Regions from separate parts of the Mesorhizobium sp. WSM4840 genome, predicted to be linked through region 1. Evidence: riboswitches for the same ligand, from Rfam matches in the RefSeq annotation. Region 1 holds a riboswitch; each other region holds the start of a gene.
The links. A riboswitch is a leader RNA that binds a small molecule or an ion and turns the genes downstream of it on or off. The one in region 1 is predicted to bind cobalamin.

Region 1 (3,272 bases):
GGCCCGGCGCATCGCGCTTGCCGCACAGGGGTTTGCCGATCCTCGCCCTAACAGCACGCCCGATCGCCGCCATCTGGCCCGTGTGCTTGGCCGGACCGGCCTGCTGCAGATCGATTCCGTCAGCGCGGTGGTGCGCGCCCATTATATGCCGCTCTATTCGCGGCTTGGCCCCTACCCGCTTGCGCTGCTCGATAACGCCGCCGTGACGCGCAAGCGCACGGTCTTCGAATATTGGGCGCACGAAGCCTCCTTTCTGCCGGTCGAAACCTATCCGCTGATGCGCTGGCGCATGGAGCGGGCCGAACGTGGCGAGGAAATGTATAACGGACTGGCCAAGTGGGGCCGCGAACGCGCCGCCTACATTGAAGACATTTATCGCGAGGTCGTCGAACGAGGGCCGGTCGCCGCATCCGCCCTCGAAGGCCAGAAGGGAAACGGCGGCTGGTGGGGTTGGAGCGATGCCAAGCACGCTTTCGAATGGCTGTTCTGGGCCGGCCGTATCACCACGGCGTCGCGTCGTGGCTTCGAGCGGCTTTACGATCTGCCGGAGCGCGTGCTGCCGCCGGCAGTACTTGCTTTGCCGGTGCCCTCCCCGGAAGATGCGCACCGCGAATTGCTGCGCATTTCCGCCCGCGCCCACGGCGTCGCGACAGCGGGCGACCTGCGCGACTATTTCCGTCTCTCTCCCGCCGACATCAAGGGCCGCATTGAGGAACTGGTCGACGCAGGTGATCTTTTGCCGGTTCGCGTCGAAGGCTGGGACAAAACAGCCTATCTTCACAGGGATGCCCGTTTTCCGCGCAAGATCGAGGCGCGCGCCTTGCTTGCGCCGTTCGATCCCGTCGTCTTCGAACGAGCGCGCACGGAAAGACTGTTCAACTTCCGCTATCGCATCGAGATCTACACCCCGGCCGAAAAGCGCCAATACGGCTATTACGTGCTGCCGTTCCTGCTCGGCGAAAGGATCGTGGCGCGCGTCGACCTCAAGGCCGACCGCCCCGCCGGCGTGCTGCGCGTCCATGCCGCCTATGCCGAGCCCGGCGCCCCGCCGCAAACCGCCGCCGAACTCTTCGAGGAGTTGAAGCTGATGCAGGGTTGGCTCGGCCTGGACCGCATCGAGGTGACGCCGGCCGGTGATCTGGGTTCGGCTCTCGCCGACATTGCCGCGTCGTAGACGTGCGTTGACACGACTGCCTGCACAAGCCTAAATCCGGTTCAGACGGTCTCCTCTCGGCAAAGGGAGGAGCCAAGAGGGAATGCGGTGCGAAATCCCCGATTTCAAATCCGCGGCTGTCCCCGCAACTGTAAGCGACGAGCCAAGGCCGAAAACCACTGGGACGGTCCCGGGAAGGCGGCACCAAGGCGATGACCCGCGAGCCAGGAGACCTGCCGTCTAGGACATAAGAATCCGATCGCCTGGCGGGTTTTCCGGGCAAGGAGCCTGATTTGGAACGCGACAGCAGTTTTTCGGCTGAGACAGCGGGCGTATTGTCCGGCGATGATGATGCTCTGGCCGACGTCACCGTGATCGTCTGCGCCTCCTGCCGGGACGAAACCGGCTCCGATGGCCATCCCCGCGCCGGCGAATTGTTGGCCGAAGACACGCGCCGCGCTGTATCAGGCGAAAATATCAGTATCCGCACCGTCGAATGCCTCGGCAACTGCAAGCGCCGGCTGAGCGCCGCGATCCTGCGCGACGGCTGCTGGAGCTATGTCTTTGGCGACCTGACCGTGACCAGCGGCGCCGATCTGGTCGCCGGTGCAAAGCTCTTCGCCACCTCGACGGACGGCCTCATTCCATGGCGCGGCCGGCCCGATTGCCTGAAACGCGGCCTCGTCGCCCGCATTCCTCCCCTCGACCTTGTTAAGGATCAGATATGACCACTTCCGTCTCCCGCGTGCCCTGCACCGTCGTCACCGGCTTCCTCGGCGCCGGCAAGACGACGCTGATCCGCCATCTGCTCGAAAACGCCGGCGGCAAGCGGCTGGCCATCATCGTCAACGAGTTCGGCGATATCGGCATCGACGGCGAGATTCTGAAGGGATGCGGCATCGACACCTGCCCTGAGGAAAACATCGTCGAACTGGCCAATGGCTGCATCTGCTGCACCGTCGCCGACGACTTCGTCCCGGCGCTCGACCAGATCCTGTCGCTATCGCCGAAAGTCGACCATATCCTGATCGAAACCTCCGGGCTGGCTCTGCCCAAGCCGCTGGTCCAGGCCTTCCAGTGGCCGACGGTCAAGAGCCGGGTGACCGTCGATGGCGTCATTGCGGTCGTCGACGGACCGGCGCTGGCGGAAGGCCGCGTCGCCAACGACATGGACGCCCTGCAGGCGCAGCGCGCGCAGGACGAGACGCTCGACCACGATGATCCGGTCGAAGAGGTGTTCGAGGACCAGCTCGCCTGCGCCGACCTGATCATATTGTCGAAGAGCGACCTGATGGACGCCGCCGGCTCGGCCCGTGCCAATGCCATCATCGGCGAGCATGCCGCGCGCGCCGTCAAGATCGTGCCGACCTCGCAGGGTAAGGTCGATCCGTCTGTGCTGCTCGGCCTCGGCCTTGCCGTCGAGGACGACATCGAGAACCGCAAGACCCATCACGACGACGAGCTCGACCATGAGCATGACGATTTCGACTCGTTCGTCATCGACATTCCATCGATCGCCAATCCCGACGAGCTGGCGTTGCGCGTCGCCACCGCGGCCGAGGAAGAAAACGTGCTGCGCGTCAAGGGTTTCGTCGAGGTCGGCGGCAAGCCGATGCGGCTCCTGCTGCAGGCCGTCGGCCCACGCGTCAATCACTATTACGACCGCGCCTGGACCGCCGAGGACGAGCGCCGTTCGCGCCTCGTCGTCATCGGCCTGAAAGGGCTGAACCGCCCGGCCATCGAGCGTATTCTCGCCGGCTGACCTCAGGCACGAGCCGCGATGCACATCCTCACCACAACATCCGCCTCGCTCGACGATCTCGCCGAGCCTGTTGATCTCAGGCAGACGCCTGCGGATGTCGTGGCGCTGTCCTTCACCGACAGCGATCTGGCCGGGCTGGCAGCAGCGTGGAAGGCGGACGCGGATCGCCTGCCATCGATGCGGCTGGCGGCCTTGCGCGACCTGCGCCATCCGATGTCCGTCGATCTCTGGATCGACAGCGTCGCCCGGCACGCCAGGGTTATTTTGGTTCGCGTCCTCGGCGGTTACGACTGGTGGCGCTACGGCTGCGACCAGCTCGCCTCGATCGCCCGCGCACGCGGCATAAAACTGGCGCTG
Region 2 (3,272 bases), on a different contig from region 1:
GAAAATTTCGCGCTCGCGAAAATCGGGCGCCAGCAGCGGCAGCCGTATCGCGTCGATCCGGCCCATATGGCCGAACCAGCCCTCGCGGCTGGACCGCTCCTCGATCATGAAGCCGAGCGTCAGGCCCGGCATGCGGCTGCCGAGCAATTCGAGCTCCTTGCGGAAGATGATCTCCTCGGGCTTTCGCGCGCAGTTGACGAAGCCGACATCTGTCCAGGGCGCGCAATCGTTCAGCCAGCGCAGCATCGACATCATCGGAGTCACGCCGGAGCCGGCCGAAATGAACAGATATCTGGCCGCGGGATGGCTGTGCAGCGAAAAGTTGCCCGACGGCCCATAGGCCTTCACGTGAACACCGGGCTTCAGATTGTCGAACATCCAGCGTGTGCCGAGGCTGCCGGGCTGTGCTTTCACCGTCACCGCGATCGAGAACGGCCGCGACGGCGAGGACGACAGCGTATAGGTCCGCATCAACGGGCCCTCGGTGGTCGGCAGTTCCAGCGTCACGAACTGCCCCGGTCTGTAGCGGAACCAGGTCTGGTTGTCGGAGCGGAAGGTGAAGGTCTTCACGTCAGGCGCCTCGTCACTGACGCCGATGACTTCCAGCACCTGGAGCCTGTCGTTCCAGGGCGCCATCTCGTCGAGATGGCGGTAGAGGCCGAGGTCCGTCATCGTATTCATCCCCTTGGCCTCGCTCAGGCGACGCTGCGCAACGCCGGCCGCCCGCCCTCGGCAAGGCGCGGCCCGATGAAGGAGGCGTACCATTCGACGAACTGGATGACGCCGCCCTCATGCAGTTCCGAATAGGGGCCGGGCTCATAGGCCGGCGACAGGATGCCGAAGGCGTTTTCCTCAACGATGCGGCGGTCCTGGTCGTTGGTCTCGGTCCAGACATGGGTGAGATCGGCGAGGTCGTAGTCGACGCCTTCGACCGCGTCCTTGTGGACAAGCCATTTGGTGGTGACGGCCGTTTCCGTGGCACTGATCGGCAGCACGCGGAAGGTGACCGCATGATCGCCGAGGATATGGTTCCAGGTCGTCGGATAGTGATAGAGCAGCAGCGAGCCGATACCGTCGGTCGAAACGTCGTCGGAGAGGTTCTTCTTCACCGCACGTCTTCCCGTCATCGTGTAGCTGACGGCATCGCGCAGCAGCGGGGCGCGGGTGGCGCGATACTGCCCGGCCGGATCGATGCGGAACTTGCTCGGCAGGCCCGCCGCCTCGCATTTCGCCCAGTGCGCGAGCATCTCCGGATCGCTGTCGGCGCCCTGCACGCCGGTGACGGTCGGCGCTTCCGGGAATGTCTTGCACAGTTCCGGATGGTTGCCGGCGCAATGGTAGCACTCGCGGTTGTTCTCCCAGACGAGCTTCCAGTTGCCCTTCTCGACGATGGTCGATTCGAAGGCGATTTTTGCCTCGCGCAGCCGGTGCGGCAGGAGGTAAGGCTCGATCATGGCGCGCATCGGCGCGAAATCGGCGGGCTCCTTGGCCAGGCAGATGAAGATGTAGCCACTGATGCTTTCGCAAGCCACCGGCTTCAGGCTGAACTGGCTCTTGTCGAAGCCGTCCGCCATCTGCCTCGCGAACAAGAGCCTGCCGTCCAGCTCGTAGGTCCATTGGTGATAGGGGCAGACGAGCTTCGCCGCCGTACCCTTGTCGGCGTTGCAGACGCGGCTGCCGCGATGCCGGCAGGAATTGTGGAAGGCGTTGATCTTGCCTTGCTGGTCGCGGACCAGCACGACCGGATAGTCGCCGATCTGCGCGGTGATGTAGCTGCCCGGCTTCGGCAACTCGCAATCGTGGCCGATGAACAGCCAGTCGCGATACCAGATCAGCTCCATGTCGAGCTTGAAGAAATCGGGATCGGTGTAGAAGGGCTGCTCGAGCGAGTAGCCTTCCCTGCGGCCGTGCAAGAGCCTCAGCATGTCGTTGCGCGCATCCATGTCCTGTCCTCATAGCCGTCGCATCGGCCCGAAATCGGAATCGATTTCGGAAAGCACGATGCGCAATTCAAAGTCTTGGAGCGTACGTTGTGCGTCCAAATGGACGCATGTCGCTCCAAAGACTGAACTGGTGGTGATGGAGGGAGGATCGGCCGCAAGCCGGCGACAGGGCCGGGCATGCACTATCCACCTCTTGACCGCCCACCGCGATCAGTCGAGTCTAGAAATCTCGGGCTGGTTTCCGGGCTCTGGAGTGTCCTTGCGGACCATCGCGACACCTTCCCAGGCTTGGGCCCAGTGGTCTCCCGTTGCGACTTGAACTCCACCACCGTTGCGGGGGCAGCGCCGGGTTCTGACCGGCTTCCCAATTCTCCGCTTCGTCGTCACCAAGCGGCACCTGAGATGGCGTGATCTAATCATGACGGCCGGCTGACTGTCCGCATGAAAGCGACATCGTATCCATGCGGCGCGACACTGCCGGCGAAACCTGTGGGCCGGGATTTGAGGAAGGTGAAATTTGCGCCTGCTGCGAGCGCTGCCGGTCCTGAAAGCGTGCCGGATTGACCATTGCAGGGCGCCGAAATGGTTAACGATTCGACAACAACTCAGCACCGGCTTTTTAAGCCGCTTCTAAAATCGAACCGAACGGTTCGTTTCTGTTGACAATGCGTGCATGACGCTGTGAACGCAGGTCCGGCAATCCGTCAAATGGTCGATTAGCCTCTTTGTCCTAAACCTTTGAAAACAAAACAGAAAGCAATGACGATAGAAGCCCCTGGTACAATTTCAAGGTGTAGATTCTTGGTCCACACGGAACAACTTCGTGATTGGAATCTGCCGGATGGCCTTCCCACATCGGGGCTGTCCGGACGACGCGAATTCCTCCCAAGACACGCCGCTAGACGGACGGAAAACTAAAGATACTGGAGTTCCAAAAATGAAAAAGATTGCTCTTATTGCCGTCGCCGTTCTGGCCATCACCGGCAGCGCCTTTGCTGGCAGCGACCATTATGGGTCCAACGGCGCCAATCAGCCGACCGCCTCGGTCGACAGTTCGTATACGGCTTCCATTCAGAAGTCGGCTCACGCTGAAAAGCCCGTCGACCAGGGCGCCGACCGCAACCTTTTCGGCAACAATTAACAGCTGATCCCAGACCATGATCCCGAAGTGGAAACCGGTTTTCGTAAAAGATCATGGTCAAACAACAAGACAAAGCGGCCAGTCCGCCGCTCGGGATCTGAAAAATTCAGGAGTACTAGAAATGAAGAAGATCATTCTTGCCACCGCCGCCATCCTGGCTGTCTCCGGCAGCGCTTTTGCCGGCAGCG
Region 3 (3,272 bases), on a different contig from region 1:
TTCGGGCACGGTGGACATCGTCTTCGCCAACAGCCACGAGATCAAGTCGCTCTACCAGACATCGTCCTTCGACGGGGCACTGGCTCAGATCCGCAAGGATTGCCGGATCGCCGCCGTGACCCGTTCGGAAAAGGGCTCGGTGATCGTGCGCGGCGACGAGACCGTCACCGTCGAGGCGACCAAAATCCGGGAGCTGGTCGACACCACCGGCGCCAGCGATCTCTATGCCGCCGGCTTCCTGCATGGTTACACGCAAGGCCGCGACCTCAAGACCTGCGGCGACCTCGGCTCACTGGCGGCCGGATTGGTGATCCAGCAGATCGGCCCGAGGCCTCGTCAGAATTTGCGCCGCGAGGCCGAGCAGGCCGGGTTGTTGTAGGGACGCATCTCGGCGAGGTGCTGCTCACCCTCCCCTCTTTGCGGGCTGTCCAGACAAGCGCTGGGAAAACACCGTGTACCCGTCCGTGAAGGATGGCGGTTCTTCTACAAATTTCTGATTATGAAGGCTCAGGAACGTTGTCGCCCTTCGGCCCAGTACTGCCGGCCGATCATGATGGTCAACACGCCCTCTTACGAAAATCGTTCTGAGCCGGGATCGTACAATTGACAGATTGCCCGACCGGCCAGCCACAGCCACCGGTCAGCCACAGCCTGCGAACCGGAGAGGGGCGCAGATGGTTCAGCTCTACCGCGATCTGCGAATTGAGACACGCCGCGGGTGAATGATTCACATAAACACATAAACATTTCTTTATACAGCATTGACAAGAAAGCGGGCAGCTGCGATTGTCCGCATGTCGTGGTTCTCCGCAAGGCGTTGCCCTAGCGGAGCTAAGAGGGAAGCCGGTGCAATGCCGGCGCTGCCCCCGCAACTGTAAGCGGCGAGCCAACCCACCAATGTCACTGGGGCGAACTGCCCCGGGAAGACGGGCAGAGGCTGTGACCCGCGAGCCAGGAGACCTGCCACGGTGAACAACGTCCACGGGCGGGGTGTCTGGTGGCCGCGGCAGCTCGGCGTTGATGCCGGCCTGTTAGCGCCTTCCTTGTCCCCGCCGCTAGCCATCGGGGTATGGAATGAATGTCTCCCAGCAAGTTCCCATAGCAACGCTTGGTGTGCCGCGTATCGGTCGCCGGCGAGAACTGAAATTCGCGCTCGAAAGCTACTGGTCCGGAAAATCTTCTGCTGCCAACCTTCTGGCGACGGCGAAGGCGCTCCGTGCCGCCAGTTGGAGCGAGCAGCACGACCGGGGCGTGTCGAAAATCCCGTCGAACGATTTCTCACTGTATGACCATGTGCTCGACACCGCAGCAATGGTCGGCGCCGTGCCAACCCGTTACGGCTGGACGGGCGGCGAGGTCCCCCTCGACATCTACTTCGCGATGGCGCGCGGGACGCAAGGCGATACCGCGGGTTGCGGACATGCCAGTCACGGGCATGCCGTTCAGGGACAGCGCGTAACCGCGATGGAAATGACCAAATGGTTCGACACGAACTACCACTACATCGTGCCGGAGTTGGGCGACGATCAGACATTCGCCCTCTCGTCGACGAAACCAGTCGATCACTTTCTGGAGGCAAAAGAGCTCGGCATCCATACACGCCCGGTCCTCCTTGGACCGGTCACCTTCCTCAAGCTGGCGAAGTCTCCCGACCAAGGTTTCAATACCATGGCGCTGCTACCGCGCCTGCTGCCCGTCTACGAGCAACTCCTGCGAAATTTGGAGCTCTCTGGGGCCGACTGGGTTCAGATTGATGAGCCGGCGCTTGTGCTCGACCTTAACCCGAACGAACGAGCTGCCTTCGAATTCACCTACGGCCAGCTGTCGAAAGCCGCGCCCAAGTTGAAAATCATGCTGGCTACCTATTTCGGTCCGCTGGGAGACAATCTCGAGACCGCGCTTTCGCTGCGCCTGGCGGGCCTACATCTCGACCTTGTGCGCGCTCCCGAGCAGTTGGAGACGGTTGGTCGGCTCGCACCGAAGGATCTGGTGCTCTCACTTGGCTTGATCGACGGCCGCAACGTCTGGCGCGCGAAACTGACTGCCATTCTCGACCGTATCAAGCCGGTCATTGCCGGCTGGCCGCTGGACCGCGTCGAAATTGCGCCTTCCTGCTCGATGCTTCATGTGCCGATGGACCTGCGGATGGAGACCGCGCTCGATGTGGACGTCAGATCATGGCTGGCATTCGCCGCCCAGAAGACTGAAGAGCTGCTCGTGCTGGCCCAAGCCTTGTCCGAAGGCAGGGATACTGTAGCGGGCGCGCTCAAGGCTTCTGAAGAGGCCGCCGCCGCGCGCGCCATGTCTGCAAAGGTCCATGATCCGCTCGTCCATGGGCGAGTTGTCGGCATTGACGGCGTCATGAAGCAACGAAAGAGCGCATTTGCCAAGCGCTCCAGAGTCCAGGCTGACACGCTCGGCCTGCCGCCATTCCCCACGACGACCATCGGGTCCTTCCCGCAGACGGCCGAGGTGCGCAGGGCGCGCTCCGCTCATGCGAAGGGCCGGCTGAGCTATATCGACTACCAGGCCTTCCTGAAGAAGGAGACCGAAGCGGTGGTCCGTTGGCAGGAGGAGATCGGGCTGGACGTGCTGGTACACGGCGAGTTCGAACGAAACGACATGGTGCAGCATTTCGGCGAGCAGCTGTCCGGCCTCGCCTTCACCCAGCATGGCTGGGTGCAAAGTTACGGCTCCCGGCTGGTGCGCCCTCCCATCATCTTCGGCGACGTATCGCGGCCCAATCCGATGACGGTTCTCTGGTGGCAATTTGCCCAGTCGCTGACGAATAAGCCGGTGAAGGGCATGCTCACAGGGCCAGTGACGATTCTGAACTGGTCTTTTGTTCGCGACGACGTACCCCGCGCCGAGACCTGCCGCCAGATCGCGCTCGCCATCCGCGATGAAGTGACGGACCTCGAAAGAGCTGGCGCAAAGGTGATCCAGATCGATGAGGCCGCATTTCGCGAAGGCTTGCCGCTGCGGAAGGCCGACTGGAAACATTATCTCGGCTGGGCTGTCGAATGCTTCCGGCTCGCTTCGACGGGTGTGGAGGACGCGACCCAAATTCACACCCACATGTGCTATTCGGAGTTCAATGAGATCATCGACTCGATCGGCGAACTGGACGCGGACGTCATTTCGATAGAGACGTCGCGCTCTAAAATGGAACTTCTAGACGCCTTCACCAAGTCCAAATATCCGAACGAAATCGGTCCTGGCGTCTACGACATTCACTCACCACGTGTCCCGGAGATCGGCGAGATTTTGCA

Region 2: it holds a riboswitch for cobalamin, as region 1 does, so the genes downstream of both, AC0L3I_RS05675 (aromatic ring-hydroxylating oxygenase subunit alpha) here and AC0L3I_RS08805 (DUF1636 family protein) in region 1, are expected to answer to the same signal.
Region 3: it holds a riboswitch for cobalamin, as region 1 does, so the genes downstream of both, metE (5-methyltetrahydropteroyltriglutamate--homocysteine S-methyltransferase) here and AC0L3I_RS08805 (DUF1636 family protein) in region 1, are expected to answer to the same signal.

What each region holds. Positions count from the first base shown of each region.
Region 1 is NZ_JBVVQD010000004.1:255,635-258,906, reverse strand. Features, by position in the region: gene AC0L3I_RS08810 (winged helix-turn-helix domain-containing protein) at 1-1,174, shown strand, start outside; cobalamin riboswitch at 1,204-1,408, shown strand; gene AC0L3I_RS08805 (DUF1636 family protein) at 1,447-1,881, shown strand; gene cobW (cobalamin biosynthesis protein CobW) at 1,878-2,915, shown strand; gene AC0L3I_RS08795 (cobaltochelatase subunit CobN) at 2,934-3,272, shown strand, end outside.
Region 2 is NZ_JBVVQD010000002.1:477,534-480,805, reverse strand. Features, by position in the region: gene AC0L3I_RS05680 (FAD-binding oxidoreductase) at 1-672, opposite strand, end outside; gene AC0L3I_RS05675 (aromatic ring-hydroxylating oxygenase subunit alpha) at 696-1,943, opposite strand; cobalamin riboswitch at 2,159-2,359, opposite strand; gene AC0L3I_RS05670 (DUF680 domain-containing protein) at 2,881-3,084, shown strand; gene AC0L3I_RS05665 (DUF680 domain-containing protein) at 3,206-3,272, shown strand, end outside.
Region 3 is NZ_JBVVQD010000029.1:43,728-46,999, reverse strand. Features, by position in the region: gene AC0L3I_RS28975 (adenosine kinase) at 1-379, shown strand, start outside; cobalamin riboswitch at 784-982, shown strand; gene metE (5-methyltetrahydropteroyltriglutamate--homocysteine S-methyltransferase) at 1,099-3,272, shown strand, end outside.